DNA from 2 places in the Bacillus sp. z14 (2026) genome. Region 2 is predicted to be linked to the other one. Evidence: riboswitches for the same ligand, from Rfam matches in the RefSeq annotation. Region 2 holds a riboswitch; the other holds the start of a gene.

Region 1 (10,808 bases), on a different contig from region 2:
ATTATATTTGAAAAATTAAGAAAAACAAAAAGATAGCCCTTTCATTACTATTGTTATATTAAATGCACACTTCTATTATAGATTCATCCTTTAAATCCCTTGACACAGTTTACAATGAAATTATATTCTTGACTCTGTGACTCTATTAAAATTCATTTTTATTCACAGCTCTGCTCTCCGTTTTGCAATAGCAGCAGTAACGTCTTCTCACTTGAGTAAACGATTTTGTATGTCTTGTTATACGGGGTTCAGAAAGCTTATTAAACTTCAACAAGGAGAATCGTTATGTGGTTTATTTTTTCACTACTAACAGCTTTAGCATGGGGTGGTGCTGACCTATTTTATAAAAAGGGATCAGACAGCAACGACAAGTACAGCCATATTAAAATTATCATCATGGTTGGTCTTGTCATGGGAATTCATGCAACAGCCTATATGATTATAAAAGATATACAGTTCAATCCAATGGAGATGATTCATTATTTACCAGTATCTTCTTTATACATCCTTTCCATGGCATTTGGGTATATTGGTTTGCGCTATATTGAATTGTCTATCGCCTCACCAATACAGAATTCCTCAGGTGTCGTAACAAGCATTCTGCTCTTCATCTTTTTCACTCATGAGCTAAGTATCATTGAAGTACTTGGGATTATCATCATCACTCTTGGGATTGTGGGGATAGCCGTTCTGGAAAAAAGAGCAGAAGATGAAGCTCGTCGACTGAATTCTGAGCATATCGATAAAAAATACCAAATTGGTTTCTTGGCTATTATCTTCCCAATTTTATATTGCATTATTGATGGACTTGCTACATTTGCGGATGCCATCTATCTGGATGAATTGAATCTAATCAGCGAAAATTCAGCTTTACTTGCGTATGAATATACCTTTTTCCTATGCGCTGCCGTATGTTTTATCTATCTTCGCTTTATAAAGAAGGAATCCTTCCATGTATTTAAAGAGCGCGATAAAGGGATAGCAGCTATTTTGGAAACGATTGGTCAATTTTTCTACGTATTTGCCATGGCATCAGGCTATGCAATTATCGCAGCACCATTGATTGCTTCTTACAGTATCTTTTCAATTATCCTGTCACGAATCTTCCTAAAAGAGAAGCTGACTAAAAAACAATACATGATCATCGCAGTTGTTATCTTCGGTATTATCCTGCTGGGGATAGCGGATGAACTCTAAATTTGAATTTGCCTTTTAATAATGTAGATTAAAGACCAAATCCCTTATGGATTTGGTCTTTTTTTCAGAATGAATTGTGCTACTGCTAAGATAAACATGAAAAAGAGAGCTCTCGATTCTGGCCTTCCCCTTAACCTCATTGCCATGCTTATATTTCTAAAGGAAAAAACAAAAAAAGAGAGATACCTAGTACCTTTCTTTACTATTTAATACTTATAGTATGGTTTATCAGAACTGAAGCTTGTTTAGTATCATTAATTGATTGTTCAAAAGCATATGGATTATATATATTTCAAGTAAATCTTGGGCTCTTCCATATGCTTCAACAAATCATTTAATTACATGTACTTAGTTTGACAACATAATAATTTAGTGATAGCATTTTTTTCATAATATTTTTTCAGAATTATGTTAATAAGTTAACATAATCTAATAATTGATAATTTAATATAGCACGCTTTGATCGCTGTGGATAAAACTATGGCGGGAGCAGCTTCTGGAGAGACTGTATTTATACAGCGCCGAAGGATTCACAATCTCAGGCAAAAGGACAGAATGGTAACGATTTTTGTTATTCTTGCCCTTTTAGAGATTGGAGACAACCAATCTCTTTTTTTATTGTCAAATATCAATAGTGAGGTGAGACATAGTATCTAAATAAAGCGAGAAAAATGATAAATATCTATTTTACTAGGTGCCTGTTTTAGACATCTAAGATTAAACGGGGGCATGCAACTTGGCTAAGCAAGAGTTAAAAAGGGATTTAAAAAATCGTCATGTACAATTAATAGCAATTGGGGGCACAATTGGAACCGGCTTATTTTTAGGCTCCGGAAAATCCATTCATTTAGCCGGTCCATCCATCTTATTTTCTTATCTGATTATCGGAGTAGCTCTATTTTTTGTTATGAGAGCACTGGGTGAATTACTTTTATCCAATACAAATCATACATCATTTATCGATTTCGCAGCTGAATATTTGGGTCCATGGGCTGGATTTGTGACTGGCTGGACGTATTGGTTCTGCTGGATTATGACAGCCATGGCTGATATTATCGCTGTTGGTTTATATACACAATACTGGTTTGATATCCCGCAATGGGTGCCTGCCATCATCTGTTTAGTAATTCTATTAGGATTAAATCTATTAACCGTCAAACTGTTTGGTGAGTTGGAATTCTGGTTTGCGATTATTAAAGTCGTCACTATTGTTGCACTAATTGTCGTAGGAATCGTACTGCTTGTGATTGGATTTGAAACAGATAGCGGAACTGTTTCTGTTTCTAACCTTTGGAATCATGGCGGCATGTTCCCGAATGGAATATCAGGGTTCTTACTATCACTGCAAATGGTTGTCTTCTCCTTCGTCGGAGTTGAACTTATTGGTGTATCTGCTGCTGAAACAGCTAATCCACGAAAAAACATTCCATCTGCTATCAACAAAATACCGGTACGGATTTTACTGTTTTATGTAGGTGCCTTATTTGTTATTTTATGCATCAATCCTTGGGATCAATTAAGTGCGACAAGCAGCCCATTTGTAGGTGTCTTCGCCTTAATCGGGATTCCAATGGCGGCAGGTATTATCAACTTTGTTGTATTAACATCGGCAGCCTCTGCTGCAAACAGCGGTTTATTCTCAACCAGCCGGATAATGTACAACTTAAGCAATCATAATGAAGCACCAAAAAAACTTGGCAAATTAAATAAACACCATGTACCGAGCAATGCATTATTAACTTCTACTATTGTAGTTTCTGTCGGTGCACTGCTTAGCAAGCTGATACCAGAGCAGGCCTTTACAATCGTCACAACAATCAGCGCCATCTGTTTCATTTGGGTATGGAGCATTATTTTAATCTCGCATATCAAATATGTAAAAACAAGACCTGATTTAAGAGCTAAATCTACATTCAAAGCTCCATTAACACCAGCTATAAATTATGTAATCCTAGGTATGTTTGCTTTCATACTGATTGTAATGCTCATTGCTGCGGAAACACGCTTAGCAATGCTGCTTACACCATTATGGTTTGTCTTATTGTTCATTTTATATAACTATCATAAAAAGAAGAGATTATGATAATAGAGCAAAAGCAAAAATAATAATGCACTCCAGTTGTTAGATTACACTTAACAATTGGAGTGCATTTTTTTTCTATAGTATTCTGCTTGAGGTTTATTACTTAAGGTTATTGATTGGAATTATTCGTGTTTGTGCATATCGATGACCATACGGCCCTGGATTTTACCTGCTTCCATTTCTTCAAAAATATCATTTACTTCATGCAAGCATCTTGTTTCAACGATTGGCACTACTTTGCCCTCTGCTCCAAATTGGAAAGCCTCTTCTAAATCCTTACGTGTACCAACTAAGGAACCAACGATTTGAATACCATCCAATACGGTTTTCACGATAGCCAAATCCATTGTTTCAGGAGGTAATCCTACTGCAACAACTTTAGCAGTGGCACGAACAGAGTTAACAGCCTGGTTAAAGGCAACTTTGGAAACAGCTGTAACAACTGCAGCATGAGCTCCTCCAACTTTCTCCTGAATCCACTCACCTGCATCTCCATCTGTTAATGGGTTACATACAAGATCTGCTCCTACTTCTTTGGACAATGCCAATTTATCATCATTAATATCCACTGCAATTACTTTTGCATTGAATACATTTTTCGCATATTGGATCGCAAGGTTACCTAATCCACCACAGCCATAGATAGCAATCCATTGACCAGGTTTAATATCAGAAACTTTAATTGCTTTGTAGCAAGTTACCCCTGCACATGTAATACTGCTCGCTTGAGCTGGATCAAGACCTTCAGGTACTTTAACCGCATAGTCCGCTTCTACGATACATTGCTCAGCCATTGCTCCATCAACCGTGAAGCCGGCGTTTTGTACGCTGCGGCAGAAGGTTTCATTTCCCGTCACACAGTATTCGCAAGTTCCGCATCCCTTAAAGAACCAGGCAATGCTGACACGATCTCCTACTTTTAAACTTGTAACGTCGTCTGCAATTTCTTTCACAATGCCGATTCCTTCATGTCCAGGAATTCTTCCCGGAACTGCACCGAAATCACCTTTTGCTACGTGCAAGTCTGTATGACATACTCCGCAATATTCTACATCAACTAAAGCTTGACCGGGTTTTAACTTAGGAAGCTCCTTTTCAACTAATTCTACTTTACCAGGATTCTTTGCACTCACTACAGCTGCTTTCATTCCAATCAATCCTCCGTATGTATATTAACTTGCTCAGTGTTTCACATACTTATTATAATTATAATAGTTAGCAAAGTAAATACATATTGAACGATTTTATATATTCAGATTATTAAAATATATACATCTCCAACTAACTTCCACAAATACGACTAAATTACGTGTTTTAGCAGAATTGTATACTCAGAAATGTATAATACACCTCAAAATTCAATACACCACGTGTTGCTTTCTTACTAATAAATCCATAAACACTAAAATGGCCATTCCATTTGAAGAGAAGGCCATTTTAGTTTCTATATATGATTATCATATTTGCATTTGTACAATGATTATTCAGCTTTTACTAATATTTTAATATGATTTCGTTCGTTTAATAAACCTTCAAAGCCTTCTTCAATCACATCATCCAACTTAATTCGTTTGGTAACGAGTTTGTCAGCTGGGAAGTAGCCCTGAGCCATTAAATTGATAACAGCAGGAAATATATCACGGTATCCAATAATACCGTTGATTGTACGTTCTTTCATAACAATATCGTTTGGATGAATAGACGCTTCTTTTTCAAAAATACTAACAATCATCGTTTCACCATTAAATTTAGTTGAATGAATAGCTTGTTTTAAAACAATCGGTACTCCTGTTACTTCATATGAAACGTCAACACCGCCATTTGTCAATTTAGTTAATTGTTCAACGACATCACCCTGATTCGGATCAATAGCAATAGCACCAAGTTCTTCTGCTTTTTGCCTGCGTTGTTCTGATAATTCTACTGCATAAATTTCAGCCGCACCAGCTGCTTTTAACGCTTCAATAACTAATAAACCAATTGGTCCTGTTCCAAATACCGCTGCTTTATCGCCAACTTTAAGTTTACTTTGTTTAACAGCGTGTACAGCAACAGCTGAAGGTTCTACGAGTGCCCCTTGTTCAAATGAAACATTTTCAGGCAGCTTATGTAACATATGTTCCGGTATAGAAGCGTATTCAGAGAATCCTCCACCGCCTCCTGCTAAACCATAAAAGCCCATTAGCTCACATAGATTATATTTTCCTTGTTTACAAGCTTCGCATTTTCCACAGGAGTAGACGGGCTCAACTGTAACACGGTCACCAACTTGGACTCTGGTTACGCCTTCGCCAACCTCTACAACTTGTCCAGAAAATTCATGTCCCATTACAATCGGAGCTTTCTCCTTACTCAATGGGTGTGGCTCTTCGGTTGGGATAAAAATTGGACCGGCTGTATATTCGTGTAAGTCACTTCCACAAATACCGCACCATTCAACTTTAATTTTTGCTTCTCCCTTTTTGGCAGTAGGTTCCTCTAAATTGTCTAACCTTAAATCTTTAGCATTGTACCATCTGAGTGCTTTCATATTGGTCATCTCCTAAAATTTTGTTAGAAACGCATAATACAGAACACTTTTATTATATCATTATATCGATTGACAACAAATTTATTAACTGATTAATCTGAATTATATTTGTTTTTATGACAAACACTTGAACAATAGAAAGGTAATCTTAATAACCCCTAAAAATATCTTAGTCATATATTTGTGTAAAATAACTTAAATATTAAAGGATGACTCCATCACTAAGAGCCATCCTTTAATTCACTAAAAACCAAGTTTTAATTAAAATCCTGCTTACGCTTCAATTCTTTTGCTTAAAAACAACTTAACTTCATCCATACTTGGATAAGAATTCTGTGTACCACGTTTTGTGACACTTAATGCTGCAAAGGCATTAGCCATTTTTATCGATTGGACAATATCCCCATTCTGAATATAATTATAGGCGAAACAGCCGATGAATGCGTCTCCGGCCCCCGTTGTGTCTACAGCATCAACCTTGAATGAATCAACGATTTGCGTTCCTCTATCGGTTATCCACATCACGCCTCGGCTTCCCATCGTCACGATAACATTTTTAACTCCTTTATCTATCAGGCTGACTGCAGCAGCTTTAATTTGCTCAATCGTTGAAACAGGCATGCCAGTCAAGATATCCAGTTCACTTTCATTGGGAACAAAAAAGTCACATTTGCATACATAATTGAAATCCAAATTTTTGGTAGCAGGAGCAGGATTCAGAATAACAGGAATCCCATGCTCGTTCCCAAATTCTATCGCCCGATAAACGGTTTCGAGCGCGATTTCTAACTGAAGAATAATTAAAGAACATATCTTGAGCTTTTCGGCCGCTTTATCGACATCCTCAGGTAAAAGGTACTGATTGGCCCCTTTAATGATTAAAATACGATTTTTGGAATCCGAATCTACAAAGATTGGTGCGACCCCGCTGCTGCTTCCGGGGACCTTATTCGTAAATTCTGTATCAATTCCATAGCGTTTAAGATTTTGAATGGTGTTATCTGCAAAAATGTCATCGCCTACCTTCGTAACCATCATGACCTTGGAGCCCAGTTTTGCAGCTGCCACTGCCTGGTTGGCCCCTTTTCCTCCACACCCCATTGAAAAGCTAGGTGCTTCAAGTGTTTCTCCCTCTTCTGGCATTCTATCAATATAGGAAATTAGATCGACCATATTGGATCCTATCACCGCAATATCCATGCTATTACCACCTTATTTTTCTCTTGCCGACTGAATTAAATATAGATCATTTTTTTTTTGCAGCGCTGCATTTCGGCAGAATAAGAGCGCCCGTATCTGTTGGTTGCTGTTAGTAAAATTAAACAGCCTGTCTCCAATCTCTTGTTCCATTCATGGGTGAATAATTCTCTTTAGATGTAATAGATAACCTGCAAAATTTATCTATCTAGTAACGAGTAATGGAAGACACATTTTTTTCCTATTTCTATACTACACTTATACATCATATTTCTCCTATATTCACAGTCATATTATTTGAAATTTTATTAAATTAGACAAATAATAGTATAGAAAACGCTTCACTGGTGTATTTTTATTCCAAAGTGGCATCAAAACTTTATATTTAAGAGTTTTCAATACGAACATAGGGGAGATATCAACATGATTTATGCAAATCCAAATACAGAAGGCGCAGTTGTGCATTTCAAAGAGAAATACGATAACTTTATCGGCGGAAAATGGGTCGCACCTGTTAAAGGTCAATACTTTGAAAATAAATCTCCGGTAACCGGAGAAGTTTTTACAAAGGCTGCTCGTTCTTCTGCTGAAGATATTGAATTAGCATTAGATGCGGCACATGCAGCAAAAGAAGCTTGGGGGAAAACTTCTACTGCTGAACGTGCACGTATTTTAAATAAAATTGCAGATCGTTTAGAAGAAAACCTGGAAATGCTCGCTGTAGCTGAGACTTGGGATAACGGGAAAGCAGTACGTGAAACATTGAATGCTGATGTTCCTTTGGCAATTGATCACTTCCGTTATTTCGCAAGTGCCATTCGTACACAAGAAGGAAGAACTACTCAATTAGATAATGATACAGTAGCTTACCACTTCCAAGAACCACTTGGTGTTGTTGGTCAAATCATTCCTTGGAATTTCCCAATTCTAATGGCTGTCTGGAAGATTGCCCCGGCATTAGCAGCAGGTAACTGCATCGTATTAAAACCAGCTGAACAAACTCCTGCATCCATTATGGTTCTTGTTGAGTTAATTCAGGATATACTCCCAGCGGGTGTTCTGAACATCGTAAATGGTTTTGGTATTGAAGTAGGAAAACCACTTGCAACAAATCCACGTATTGCGAAGATTGCCTTTACTGGTTCTACAGCAGTGGGACGCCAAATAATGCAATATGCTACTGAAAACATTATTCCTGTCACATTGGAGCTTGGCGGTAAATCACCTAACGTATTCTTTGAAGATGTAATAGACAAAGATGATGAATTTTTAAATAAAGCAATCGAAGGCTTAGTGATGTTTGCTCTAAACTCCGGTGAAATTTGCACATGCCCTTCCCGTGCATTAATCCAGGAATCAATCTATGAAAAATTTATGGAACGTGCATTAGAGCGTGTGAAAGCTATTAAGATTGGCAACCCACTTGACACAGAAGTTATGATGGGCGCACAGGCTTCAAATGAACAAAAAGAAAAAATCTTATCCTACATTAAACTCGGCAAAGAAGAAGGTGCTGAATGTTTAATTGGCGGAGAAGAAAATGACCTTGGTGAAGACCTTAAAAATGGTAACTATATTAAACCGACTGTTTTCAAAGGTCATAACAAAATGCGTATATTCCAGGAAGAAATCTTTGGTCCAGTTCTTAGTGTAACGACTTTCAAAGATTTTGACGAAGCAATGGAAATTGCAAATGATACCTTGTACGGATTAGGTGCCGGTGTATGGTCCCGCAGTGGAGATCTTGCTTACCGTGCCGGCCGTGCGATACAAGCTGGTCGTGTATGGACAAACACATATCATCAATATCCAGCAGGTGCTGCTTTCGGCGGTTACAAATTATCCGGTATCGGCCGTGAAAACCATGCTATGATGTTAGATCATTACCAACAAACAAAATGTTTGTTAGTAAGCTATGATAAAAATGCTCAAGGTTTCTTCTAAAAGGAGTGACTCTAAAATGGTAGAACGTGTCGTAGCAACCGAAGAGGCACTTCAATTAATAGATTCATTAAAAAGAACTCACGGCTCTATTATGTTTTACCAATCCGGAGGCTGCTGTGATGGATCTGCTCCCATGTGTTATAAGGAAGATGATTTTAAAACGGGGGATTCTGATGTATACCTCGGTTCCATTGGAGGAGCACCGTTTTATATCCATAAGATGCAATATGAGTACTGGAAACATACTCAATTGATCCTAGATGCTACTGATGGAAGAGGAGCAGCCTTTTCACTTGATAGTATAGAAGATTGTCATTTCATTACGAAATCACGAGTATTCTCTGATGAAGAATATGCAAAACTAAAAAATCAAATAGAAGCCTAAATAAAAATGCCCCAAAGTTATCAATAACTTTGGGGCATTTTCTATTAAACATTATTTATTCTTCTTTATTTATCACACATAATCTAACATTTTTCGACATATTTCTATTAAATAAACAAAATTATAGTCTCTCAATTTTGATTTTTTAGTTAATCTAAAATAAAATGGTATATTGTACTACATCATGCTAAAGGAGAGAGAATTTTTGGTTAAATTAAACAAACAGTCGGGTGTTCCAGGCATTCCGAACACAGGTTTTTTCGGACACCCTAAAGGACTTTTCACATTATTTTTCACAGAGTTTTGGGAACGTTTTTCGTATTATGGAATGCGGGCCATCCTGGTCCTCTACTTATACGCTGAAGTTAGCAAGGGCGGACTGGGGTTTGATCAAACCACAGCCATGTCAATTGCTGCAATCTATGGATCTTTAGTCTATCTATCAGGTATTATCGGTGGATGGGTTGCAGACCGTTTACTTGGGACAAGCAGAACCGTATTCTACGGTGGAGTTTTTATTATGCTTGGTCATGTTGTTCTGGCATTACCGCTCGGGGCTGAAGCCTTTTTTGCCAGTATGTTCTTAATTATCATTGGTACCGGATTGCTAAAACCGAACATTTCCAGTGTTGTTGGTGACTTATATACAAAGGCCGACAATCGCCGGGACTCAGGATTCAGTATCTTCTATATGGGGATTAATTTAGGTGCTTTTATAGCTCCATTTGTTGTAGAAGGATTACGCGGGCATTACGATAGCTACCATGCAGGTTTTTCAGCTGCTGCTGTAGGTATGTTTCTTGGATTAATCGTATTTGTTATTACGAAAAAGAAAAATCTGGGCACCATTGGAACACAGCCACCTAATCCATTAAGCCCTGAAGGCAAAAAGAAATTTGCTCTTTATTTTGGGGTAACAATTGCTCTATTAATTGTCCTTTTCTATGCTCTGATTACAATCGGTTGGCTAACCATTGATCGATTTGTTTTACTCGTAACTATTTTGGCAGTTATTATACCAGTCGTTTACTTTGTTTGGATGTACAAAAGCTCTAAAACAACTGCAGAAGAACAATCAAGATTACTTGCCTATATTCCATTATTCCTGTCAGCAGTTATCTTCTGGGCTATTTATGAACAAGGCTCTAATTTACTGAATATTTATGCTTTAGAACGGACTAATTTAACATTGTTAGGCTTTAAAATCGCACCTGGTGTGCTACAGGCAATGCCTGCCCTCTTCGTGATCATCTTTGCACCAGTTGCAGCTTGGTTATGGATGAAGCTTGGGGATAGACAGCCTTCAACTTCCAGAAAATTTTCAATTGGCTTGCTATTAGCAGGTCTATCATTCATTGTGATGCTTGTACCAGGATACTTAAGTGGCGGTGACTCACTTGTTAGTCCTTATTGGCTCATATTGAGCTACCTAATCGTCACACTTGGAGAGCTTTGTCTATCTCCTGTTGGTT
Region 2 (10,808 bases):
TTAGGTAATTCATTTATAATGGCTTCAACCTGATCAATAAAGCCCATATTCAACATTTCATCTGCTTCATCAATTACCAAATAGCGAAGTTCATCAACATTTAATGTACCTTTTTGAATGTGATCCAACACTCTTCCAGGTGTTCCAACAACAATATGATTTTTTTGCTTAAGCTCCAGCTGCTGCTTAGCAAATGATTGCTTTCCATAAACAGCAGCTGCTTTAATCCGCTTAAATCGGCCAATATTCGTTAAATCTTCCTTCACCTGCGCAGCCAATTCTCTGGTCGGGGTTAGGATAAGTGCCTGAGGCTTATTTTCAATCCACTCTATATGATGGCAAATCGGGATTCCATACGCAGCTGTTTTCCCACTGCCAGTTTGTGCTTTTACGATAAGATCCTGATTACCAATCGCAATTGGAATCACCTTTTGCTGGACCTCTGTCGGTTGAAAATAATTCATTTTACTTAATGCCCGAATAATTTCGGGACTTATGTTAAAATCATTGAAGCTATGTTCAGTCATGTATGTTCCTCTTTTTCGGTTACTTAGCTGATTCTCCACTTGAGAGATGCTTTTATCCATTATACCTGATTGGCACTGAATAATCGAAATTAGAACGATACTCTAATCTCAGGCTACCGTTCTAAAACACTGTATAATAATGAATCTCGCCAGCCTTCTCTCATGAACAAATGGTCGCGAATGATTCCTTCTCTAACCATTCCGACTTTCTCCAACACCTTAGCTGAACCTATATTTCTTGGATCACAGGTTGCAAATATACGATGCAGGTTCAGTTCCTTAAATCCAAATTCAATTAACAAAGACGCGACTTCTGTCGCCACTCCCTTTCCCCAATAATCCGGATTAACAACATAGCCAATTTCTCCAGCTTTATTAGTGAAACTTCGTATTGTAAGTTCTCCGGCCCCAATCATATTTCCATTATAAATAATTGCGAAGACAAACCTTGCTCTTGGTTTTTGTGTTGAATCCTCGATTACTTGGCTCACGAATTTTTTCGATTCTTCTTCCGTATTCGGTCCCCATGGCTGATACTGACAAACTATATCCTGTGATGCGTATTTATGTACATCAACCCAATCACTACTAATCATTTCTCTCAGCATGATTCTTTCATTTGAAAGGCAGAATATATTTTCGATCGTATTTCCCTCCCTATCCTGAACGACAGATTATTCATTCTTCTAAAAAAGCAGCTATCTGGTCAGGATAGCTGCTAAAATGTATTCTTATTAATTTTGATATCTCAATACAGGCTTACGAGCAGCCAGTGCCTCGTCCAAACGGCTGATTACCGTTGTATGTGGTGCTTCCTGTACGATTTCCGGATTCTCCTCTGCTTCTCTGGCAATTTGAATCATAGCATCAATAAAGCCATCCAGTGTTTCTTTTGATTCTGTTTCTGTCGGCTCAATCATCATACATTCTTCTACATTCAAAGGGAAATAAATGGTTGGTGGATGATAGCCAAAGTCTAACAATCTCTTGGCAATATCAAGAGCCCGAACACCAAGTTTCTTCTGACGTTTTCCGCTGATAACAAACTCATGCTTACAGTGCTTATCATATGGGAGATCATAGTACTCTGCCAATCTTCTCATCATATAGTTTGCATTTAAGACAGCATACTCCGTTACTGCCTTCAATCCGTCTGGTCCCATAGACCGAATATACGTATAGGCACGGACATTGATTCCAAAATTTCCATAGTACGGCTTTACTCTGCCAATTGATTGCGGACGATTGTAATCAAGCTGATAGCCATTCTCTTCTTTTACAATAAGAGGTTTTGGTAAGAACGGAATTAACTCCTTCTTAACCCCAACCGGCCCTGAACCTGGCCCACCGCCGCCATGTGGTCCAGTAAATGTCTTATGCAAGTTAAGATGAACAACGTCAAATCCCATATCACCCGGGCGAGCCTTGGATAGTACAGCATTCAGATTGGCACCGTCATAGTATAGTTTTCCACCGGCATCATGAATAATTTCGGCCATCTCGATGATCTGTTCTTCAAAAAGCCCCAGTGTATTCGGATTTGTAAGCATTAAGGCTGCTGTATCTTTCCCTACAACACTCTTCAAATCTTCCAGATCTACTAAACCATCCGGACCTGACTTCACGGTAACAGTTTGCAATCCCGCAACTGTGGCTGAGGCAGGATTCGTACCATGCGCAGAATCAGGAACAATTACTTTTACGCGGTCAAAATCACCATTCGCCTCATGATAGGCACGAATCATCATTAATCCCGTCCACTCTCCATGCGCTCCCGCAGCCGGTTGCAAAGTGACTTCGTCCATACCTGTGATTTCCTTTAGACTTTGCTGCAAATCATACATTAACTCTAAAGAACCCTGTACAGCTTCTGCATCCTGCAGAGGATGAACATGTGCAAATCCATTTAGACGGGCAACATTCTCATTAATTTTCGGATTATATTTCATGGTACAGGAACCGAGCGGATAGAAACCGGAATCGACGCCATGATTTCTTCTCGAAAGTGCCGTGTAATGACGCATGATATCCAACTCGGATACTTCAGGCAGCTTTGGTTCCTCTGTGCGAATGAACTCCTCAGGCAAAAGCTCAGTTAATGCTGACTCCGGAACATCCATTTCCGGCAACGAATAGCCGATACGGCCCGGCTTGGTTTGTTCAAATATTAATGGCTGATCCTGTTTATTCATGGAAATCCCCCAATTCCTGTGCAAATCTATCAATCTCTTCTTTTGTACGCAGCTCCGTCACTGCCACAAGCATATGATTGGTTAAGGCAGGATAATCACAAGCTAAATCATAACCACCAATTATGCCTTTTTGTAGGAGCATTTTATTAGCTGCAGCTACAGAACCATTTAACTTAACAACAAACTCATTGAAAGAAGGTCCTTCAAAGGCAATTTCAAGTCCATTTGCTTTTAATTGCTCCTTTGCATAATGCGCTTTTTGGAGATTTTGAAGCGCCATCTCCTGCACGCCTTTCTTACCTAACGCAGTCATTGCCACAGAGGCTGCGAGAGCATTTAATGCTTGGTTAGAGCAAATATTCGAGGTCGCTTTATCGCGACGAATATGCTGTTCCCTCGCCTGCAAGGTTAATACAAACCCACGCTTCCCATCCTCATCAACCGTTTGGCCAACCAAACGTCCAGGTACTTTTCTTATCAGCTTAGAAGTAACTGCAAAATATCCGCAATGAGGTCCGCCAAATGCAGCCGGGATTCCGAACGGCTGTGCATCCCCTATGACAATATCTGCACCAAAATCACCCGGCGGTTTCAAGACACCAAGTGAAAGTGGGTTACTTGAAACAATTAACATTCCTTTATGTTCATGAACAATTTGTTCAATTTCAGCTAAGTTTTCGATTCGGCCAAAGAAGTTTGGATATTGAGTAATAAAACCAGCTACCTCATCAGTCATCATACCCGCCAATTGTTCTGTATCCGTCACTCCATTTTTACAGGGGACAACTTCAAGCTCAAGATATTGGCCTTTTGCATAAGTGGATAAAACAGCCCGTGATTCCGGGTGCACTGTCTCTGAAACAAGCAGTTTCTTACGACGTGTATGTCCTGCTGAGAGCATGGCTGCCTCGGCCAGAGCAGTTCCCCCATCATACATGGAGGAGTTCGCCACATCCATTCCGGTCAGTTCACAAATCATCGTTTGAAATTCAAAAATAGCCTGCAATTCTCCCTGGGAAATCTCCGGTTGATACGGTGTATAAGCGGTATAAAACTCTGATCTTGAGATAACGTGATCAACGATGACTGGCATGTAATGGTCATATACTCCCGCTCCAAGAAAAGAACTATGGGTCCTGAGATTGGCATTTTTCTCGGCCAGCTCAGTTAATTCTTTCAGAAGTGCTGATTCAGACTTTGCTTTTTTTAGCTTGTATTCACCCTTAAACCTTACTTTTTCAGGTATATCAGAAAATAAGTCATCGATTGATTCTACACCAATCGCTGTTAACATCTGTTCAGTATCCTGCTCTGTCATTGGTAAATAACGATGCTTCATTTTTTTACTCCTCCTGCCTGAGTGCGTTTATAAAATGGAGTACTAACAATTTTCGCCTTTAATCTTTTTCCCCGTATCTCAACCTCGACTACCTCATCAAGGTTAGCGAATTCTACATTAATCAGGACAAGGCCTACGTTTTTCTTTAAGGTTGGGGATTGTGTTCCAGTGGTCACTTCCCCGATGTTTTCATCCTTAACGAAAACCGGGTACCCATGTCTCGGAATACCGCGGTCAATCATTTCGATTCCGACAAGCTTTCTAGGGGCGCTATTTTCCTTCTGTTCCTTTAAAACTTCCTTACCAATAAAATGTTCTTTATCGGTTTTTACAGCGAACCCAATCCCCGCTTCGATAGGTGTAATCTCTGGAGATAACTCTTGGCCATATAAAGGAAGTTTTGCTTCAAACCGAAGCGTATCTCTTGCCCCAAGTCCACATGGAACCAATCCCTTATCCTTACCGAATTCTAAAAGATCTTTCCAAAGCTTCACTGTATCTTCACTCTTACAGTACAATTCAAATCCATCTTCACCGGTGTAGCCAGTTCTTGAAACAAGTACACTAATGCCATTTATCATGACATCTTCACGAAAAGCAAAGAAACCAATGGTATTGAGATCTACTTCCTCTGCAAGGTTCTGTAATATATCAGCTGCAAGCGGTCCCTGTAATGCCAATTGCCCTATTTGTTCCGATATATTTTTTAGTTCTACATCTTCGCTCGCATGCTTTTTTAACCACTCAAAATCTTTATCAATATTAGATGCGTTCACAACTAACAAATAATCATCTTCACCTTTTTTATAAATAATCAGGTCATCAACCGTTCCGCCATTCTCATAGCACATAGCAGTATACTGTGCCCGGCCCGTTTTCAGCTTACTGACATCGTTGGTCATCATCAGCTGCAAAAATGGTAAAGACCCAGCACCCTTAATCATGAATTCGCCCATATGTGATACATCAAAGAGGCCTGCTTTTGTACGCACTGATTCATGCTCCTGTTTAATGCCCGAAAATTGGACAGGCAATTCCCAGCCGCCAAAATCAATTGTTTTTCCTCCGTACTCCCTGTACACACTGATCAGCGGAGTCTGCTTTAATTCTCCCATCCTTACCCTCCTAAAATATTCGTTTTATACGGATTCTCTTGCTTGTTATGCCATTTAAATGATTGCTTGTTAACTTATTAAGTAAAACGCCGCTTTTCCACATTTGACCGAAGCGATATATCCTTCAGCGATCCACGAAAAAAAGGACAGAAACCTCCCTTATTAGGGGGGCTCTGTCCTGATACCTGAAAGTTTACCGCCGGGTAACGTACTTCGGCGTTTCCTCTTGGGTGGCTTCACAATAAAGGAAGCGCTCTCCAGAGATGCGTCCAGCAAGAGTCTCTGTACCTGAGAGATTCATGGATTCACCATTTGCTCCTTCGGTGCCGCAAATACGGTCTCTCCCCTTGCCTTCATTCGCTCATATAATTATGTAAATTGGTCATACTAAACAAAAAGCAAGAGATAAGCCGTTTTCTAAATAGTCTTACATTTATATCCTACCATCAACAATTATCAGGTGGCAACATTTACGTTATCTCGATGAATGATTGGAAACTAAAAAAATATCAGTAACACCTCAGCTTTATTGGGGCAAAAAAATTGTTTAGGCGTCACTGAATAAATTCCTTATAATTTTCTGCCATCCGCATAAAGCATTTAATCAGATTTTAGCCGGAGATTAAACTCCTACTATTGTTTAGAAATTAATGACACCACCTATACCTATATAAGGTAAGAGAATTCTATTGAATTTAGTTAAATTACAATCAAGCATTTATCTAACTAGCTTAAATAAAGAAAGTTGGGATTCACATTGAGTTTAACACCAAAGGTCTATTTTGATGAAGATTGGGAAAAGGAGCTTGAGGAAAAGATTATGGAGGATGGCCCCTGGTGCAGCTACTCCCTTTTTAAACTCGGATTGGATGCCGAAAAGCATAATCTGATTCCAGATTTCAACGGCCTCCTTGCACCAAAGCATTTATCAGGATTTACACCTTTAACCCATCAGCTCGAAGCTGCTACCGAAGTCATTGAAAGAATGAATGGTAAAGCCATATTAGCTGATGAAGTAGGTCTTGGTAAAACAATAGAGGCCGGTCTGATCTTAAAGGAATATATGATTCGGGGCCTGGCAAGCAAAATACTAATACTAGTCCCAGCCTCTCTCGTATCTCAATGGGCACAGGAGCTTAATCAGAAGTTTCACATACCAGCTGTCATATACAGAAAGGGGTATGGGTGGGATTCTGAATGTATAATCACTTCCATAGATACTGCTAAACGAGAGCCTCATCGTTCTGCCATACTCGAACAAACCTATGACATTGTCATCATAGATGAGGCTCACAAGTTAAAAAACAATAAAACCAAAAACTATGAGTTTGTACAAAAAGTCCAGAGAAAGTTCTGTCTACTGTTAACGGCAACCCCTATTCAAAACAAGCTAGAAGAAATTTTTTATCTTGTATCATTGCTTAAGCCAGGGCATTTAGGAAGCTATGCCAAATTTAATGAACGCTTTTCTGCTAAGAAACGTTCATTAAAGGATGATGCTTATTTAAAAGAATTGGTTAATATGGTGATGATTCGAAATAAACGCCAGGATACCGGCATTGAGTGGACAAAAAGAAAGGTTGAAACAATTTTTATAGATTTCACCGAAAAGGAACAGGATCTATATGATGGAGTTTCTTCATTTAGGAAAGAATTGCCGGAGGGTATCGGGAGTACATTTTCTTCTTTAATCCTTCAGCGTGAGGCATGCAGCAGCAGGGAAGCCGTCTACTTTACGTTAAAAAATATGCTCGATCGAAACCCGGATGCCGGACTAAGCTTTAAGGAAGCCATACATAACCTTATCAACCTGGTCGAACTGGTTGATTGCAATTCAAAAGCGAAAAAAGCGCTTGAATTGATTCATTCTATAAAAGATAAGGTTATCATTTTTACCGAGTATCGAGCCACGCAATTATATTTGCAGTGGTTTCTTAAGCAAAATGGAATCACTTCTGTTCCATTCCGCGGCGGATTTAAACGTAGTAAGAAGGACTGGATGAAAGAACTGTTCGAAAAACAAGCACAAGTCTTAATTGCTACAGAAGCAGGTGGAGAAGGAATTAACCTGCAGTTTTGCCATCATATTATAAACTTTGATTTACCTTGGAATCCGATGCGACTGGAACAAAGAATCGGCCGAATTCACAGACTTGGACAAACAGAAGATGTCAGAATCTATAATTTTGCGACCAGGAATACCATTGAGGATCATATTATGAAAATTCTCTACGAAAAAATTCAATTATTTGAACGTGTCGTTGGGGAACTTGATGATATTCTAACGAGGCTGGAGGTTAAGAATCTTGAAGAGCATTTAACTGACATCCTCAATAAATCAAAAACAGAGGGTGAGATGAAGGTTAAAATGGATAATCTCACGTCTTTAATACAGCTTGCTCAAGATCTAAAAAAGGAGATGCCTTCACATGCAGCAACAGGAAATTCTTGAGTTTCTCGTTCAATTTTTCACAGCCAATCAATGCGAAATCATCAATCAAGGGCCAGGTCATCTAACTGTGCAGTTGACAATTGATATGGATAAAGAACTGATGAACCGACCTTTTTATTGGCATTATCTCGAGAAAGTTGGCGGAGTGCCTAATCCGATGAGCTTAACGTTTATCCTCGACAAAGAGGCAGCTCCTCCTGATTTAAAAGGGGAATTCATACATTTCGGATCCCCTCGCCTGCACCAAATATTCGCATCTGCCCAAAGACTATCGAAGCATATCCGCTTATTTGAGGAGATTAAAGTGACTAGTGGTCAGATGCCTTTATTTCCTTGGTTAGGTGTAAATGTTAATATCTCCTATGAATGCGACCGAAAAAAGGATTTATTCTTTTCAATAGGATTGAACCTGATTAACGGTCTTTTCGTTGAAAATTTCATTGATTCAGCTGATAAACTGTCGCTTACACCTAAAATATCTGATTATACATTTACCCTTACACCAATTATTCGGTATCAAAGCGGATTGCATCGTATCAAAACTTATATCCAAAATAAAATTAATCAGGATGACCATGGGTGGGCTGATGAGGCTCTCGTGCGCTGGAATAAAGATTTGAGTTTACTGAACCATTTTTATGAGGATAAAAAAGAAGAGGAAACTCACATGTATGACCTTGAAAAAGAAGCATTACGAATGCAATATGAACCCAGAATCCGTGTCAGCTTCATAAATGGCGGCCTTTTTTATCTTAGCGGTCAGGCTATCTAAAAGAGGTATTTAAAGTTAAGGCTGAATTCTCGCATCAACTAAACAATAGTTTAGAATAAAGCTTAATCTTTGATGAAGATATAAAAATGAATACAAAAAAGCAGTGGGTTGCAAAAAAATCCACTGCTTTTTTAAAGAAACTTTATTACGCCTTACGTTTAAAGAGCATTTCAATTGATAACGGAATGATTCCGAACCAATGGTTCATTAATGGCGGCCGATCATCTCTATGATGACGGCGTTGCTCTTTACGTACTTCCTTTGGCTGCTTCATATACACTAACCACTGAATTGTTAAAAATTTTATATAATCATTTGTTTTCATCGACATTCACCCATCAGAAGTATCTCCATTTATCATGGATGTTATTCATTAATTTCTAAAAAAGATGGCTAGTTTATGGTGATTTTCATTAATATCTCTTCTGTAATCTCCATTTTTGTTTTTCTGTCCGTATGAACCTGTAAATCAGCAGCTAACTTATATAGGTTAACCCTCTTTTGATAAAGCTGCACTATTTGTTCCTCTTTATTTCCGGACAATAAAGGGCGTGATGAGTCAGTCTCGAGCCTTTTTATGATTTCTGTCGGATTGGCATGGAGCCAAATAACGGTTCCCTTTTCCTTCATATATTTCCGGTTGTCTTCCCTAAGAATGATACCCCCGCCTGTCGCAATGATACAATTTTCGATAGGTAATGATTGCAACGCCTGCTGTTCTAGGTCCCTGAATCCATCTTCACCTACTTCATCAAAGAGCTGCGGAATCGACCTTCCTGTACGTTCAACCACCGTCTGATCACTATCATAAAAGGGACAACGCATTTTTTCAGCGAGAGCCCTACCCACAGTCGTTTTCCCAGCTCCCATAAATCCAATTAAATAAATGGCTTTCATCTCGCTCCCCCTAACTCCTAACTATCTATCCATTTCACTACTTTCTTTGCTTCAATTGAGTACGTAATCGTCTCCCGTCTCACCGTATGATCAGTCTGAATATCCAATGAGATCTCATAGAACCCTCTCTCAAGCGGTTTTATATGATAGCCTATTCTTCCATTATAATAAATCCATTCCCCTTTTGTCTCAGGAACACTATCATCATCAAGCATTAAGATTGCAGCATGTGTACCCGTATCACCCAGATAGGTGGTAATTAACCATTCGGTTTGATACTTATGATAATTCACTTCCTGAGCCATATTTCCTATCGAATACATACAAATGATAAAAATAACCGAAAAAAACAATAAAGCAACAGGCATAAATATTCCACGTTCATTTTTAAGAAGGTTCAAATTTGTATCGTTTGAACAGCCGTTTTTCATACATATCACCATTTATAAGAGTCACAGATATGATCAGTGACTCTCCTTCTTTTTTAACATGAAAGCTCTTAATATCTTGAAGGACCATTTCATGCCCAGCGCCATCCACTCGCCTTCTTACCATATTGTTATAGACTTCATATGTTATTTCTTCTCCACTTTTATCAAGTAAAAGGACATTGCTTTTAGGTACTCCAAAGTCTTTTGTCTTTTGAAATTCTCGTTCCAATTGACGTATAAAGATATTCCATTCCATCCTTGTATTTGTGTTCGTATCCCTGACATGCCAGTCTGTTATACTGGCAAGTGCACTCGTCATAAAGACACTTAATAACGAAAATAAACCAAGAGCAAATAATATCTCTACCAAAGTAAAGCCATCATCTTTCAGGCAGCTTTTCATACACTTTCTGTAATTTATCCTTTGAGTTGCTATACTCTGCATAATAAACGTTCCCTTCAAGATAAAAAGTATAGGCTTTCCCCTCAATCTCTGCTTGTCCAGTAAACAGTGGACGGCCGTTTATCTGATATTCATTTAAATTTTCAAACAATCTATTAAGAGCGGCTTCCTCCATTCTTAAGTCATTCTTTAGCGTAATGCTTTCCATATATGCCGGAAGCAATAAACAGCAGCATAAGATAAGTATTCCAAACGAAATCAGCAGGTCCAAGATAGCATATCCATGCTCTTTATACTTTTGATATATAAAATCTCCCCCTCCCTAATTGAAAGACAAGCTTGTATATCGTTTTACCATTTTTATCGGTTAAATAGATTGTTGTTGGATTTTGGATATTTCCTGCTGGAATATAGGTAATTGGCACATTGCCAACTTTTTTAAACTTGATTGATTCGGCCTTCTGAGTCGAAATAATATGACTGTTTGTTTTGTATGAGTAAGCTGAATATTCATTTTGGTCAGTTACAAATCTTAGTAAGACATACGTGTTATTTTCCATTGCATAGACCTGAGCATAGTAAATATCCTTCTCCAGTTGATTTAAAAATGCTTGCTGTTCATATGTTTCAAACATTTTACTTGTAACCGCACTTGCTATAGTCAGCATTAACGTCAGACA

The links. Region 2 has a riboswitch for glycine ahead of gcvT (glycine cleavage system aminomethyltransferase GcvT). Riboswitches for the same ligand answer to the same signal wherever they lie in the genome.
Region 1: another riboswitch for glycine. It lies ahead of AC4G3O_RS14635 (amino acid permease); the one in region 2 lies ahead of gcvT (glycine cleavage system aminomethyltransferase GcvT).

What each region holds. Positions count from the first base shown of each region.
Region 1 is NZ_JBZFQK010000004.1:125,268-136,075, reverse strand. It holds gene AC4G3O_RS14640 (DMT family transporter) at 286-1,197, shown strand; glycine riboswitch at 1,684-1,761, shown strand; gene AC4G3O_RS14635 (amino acid permease) at 1,934-3,280, shown strand; gene adhP (alcohol dehydrogenase AdhP) at 3,403-4,428, opposite strand; gene AC4G3O_RS14625 (2,3-butanediol dehydrogenase) at 4,761-5,810, opposite strand; gene rbsK (ribokinase) at 6,084-7,010, opposite strand; gene exaC (acetaldehyde dehydrogenase ExaC) at 7,431-8,951, shown strand; gene AC4G3O_RS14610 (DUF779 domain-containing protein) at 8,968-9,336, shown strand; gene AC4G3O_RS14605 (peptide MFS transporter) at 9,542-10,808, shown strand, end outside.
Region 2 is NZ_JBZFQK010000001.1:1,010,211-1,021,018, forward strand. It holds gene AC4G3O_RS04755 (DEAD/DEAH box helicase) at 1-527, opposite strand, end outside; gene AC4G3O_RS04760 (GNAT family N-acetyltransferase) at 641-1,135, opposite strand; gene gcvPB (aminomethyl-transferring glycine dehydrogenase subunit GcvPB) at 1,262-2,719, opposite strand; gene gcvPA (aminomethyl-transferring glycine dehydrogenase subunit GcvPA) at 2,712-4,058, opposite strand; gene gcvT (glycine cleavage system aminomethyltransferase GcvT) at 4,055-5,173, opposite strand; glycine riboswitch at 5,345-5,436, opposite strand; glycine riboswitch at 5,440-5,530, opposite strand; gene AC4G3O_RS04780 (DEAD/DEAH box helicase) at 5,994-7,625, shown strand; gene AC4G3O_RS04785 (YqhG family protein) at 7,603-8,397, shown strand; gene AC4G3O_RS04790 (YqzE family protein) at 8,543-8,722, opposite strand; gene AC4G3O_RS04795 (shikimate kinase) at 8,791-9,294, opposite strand; gene AC4G3O_RS04800 (competence type IV pilus minor pilin ComGG) at 9,312-9,725, opposite strand; gene comGF (competence type IV pilus minor pilin ComGF) at 9,682-10,170, opposite strand; gene AC4G3O_RS04810 (hypothetical protein) at 10,106-10,399, opposite strand; gene comGD (competence type IV pilus minor pilin ComGD) at 10,419-10,808, opposite strand, start outside.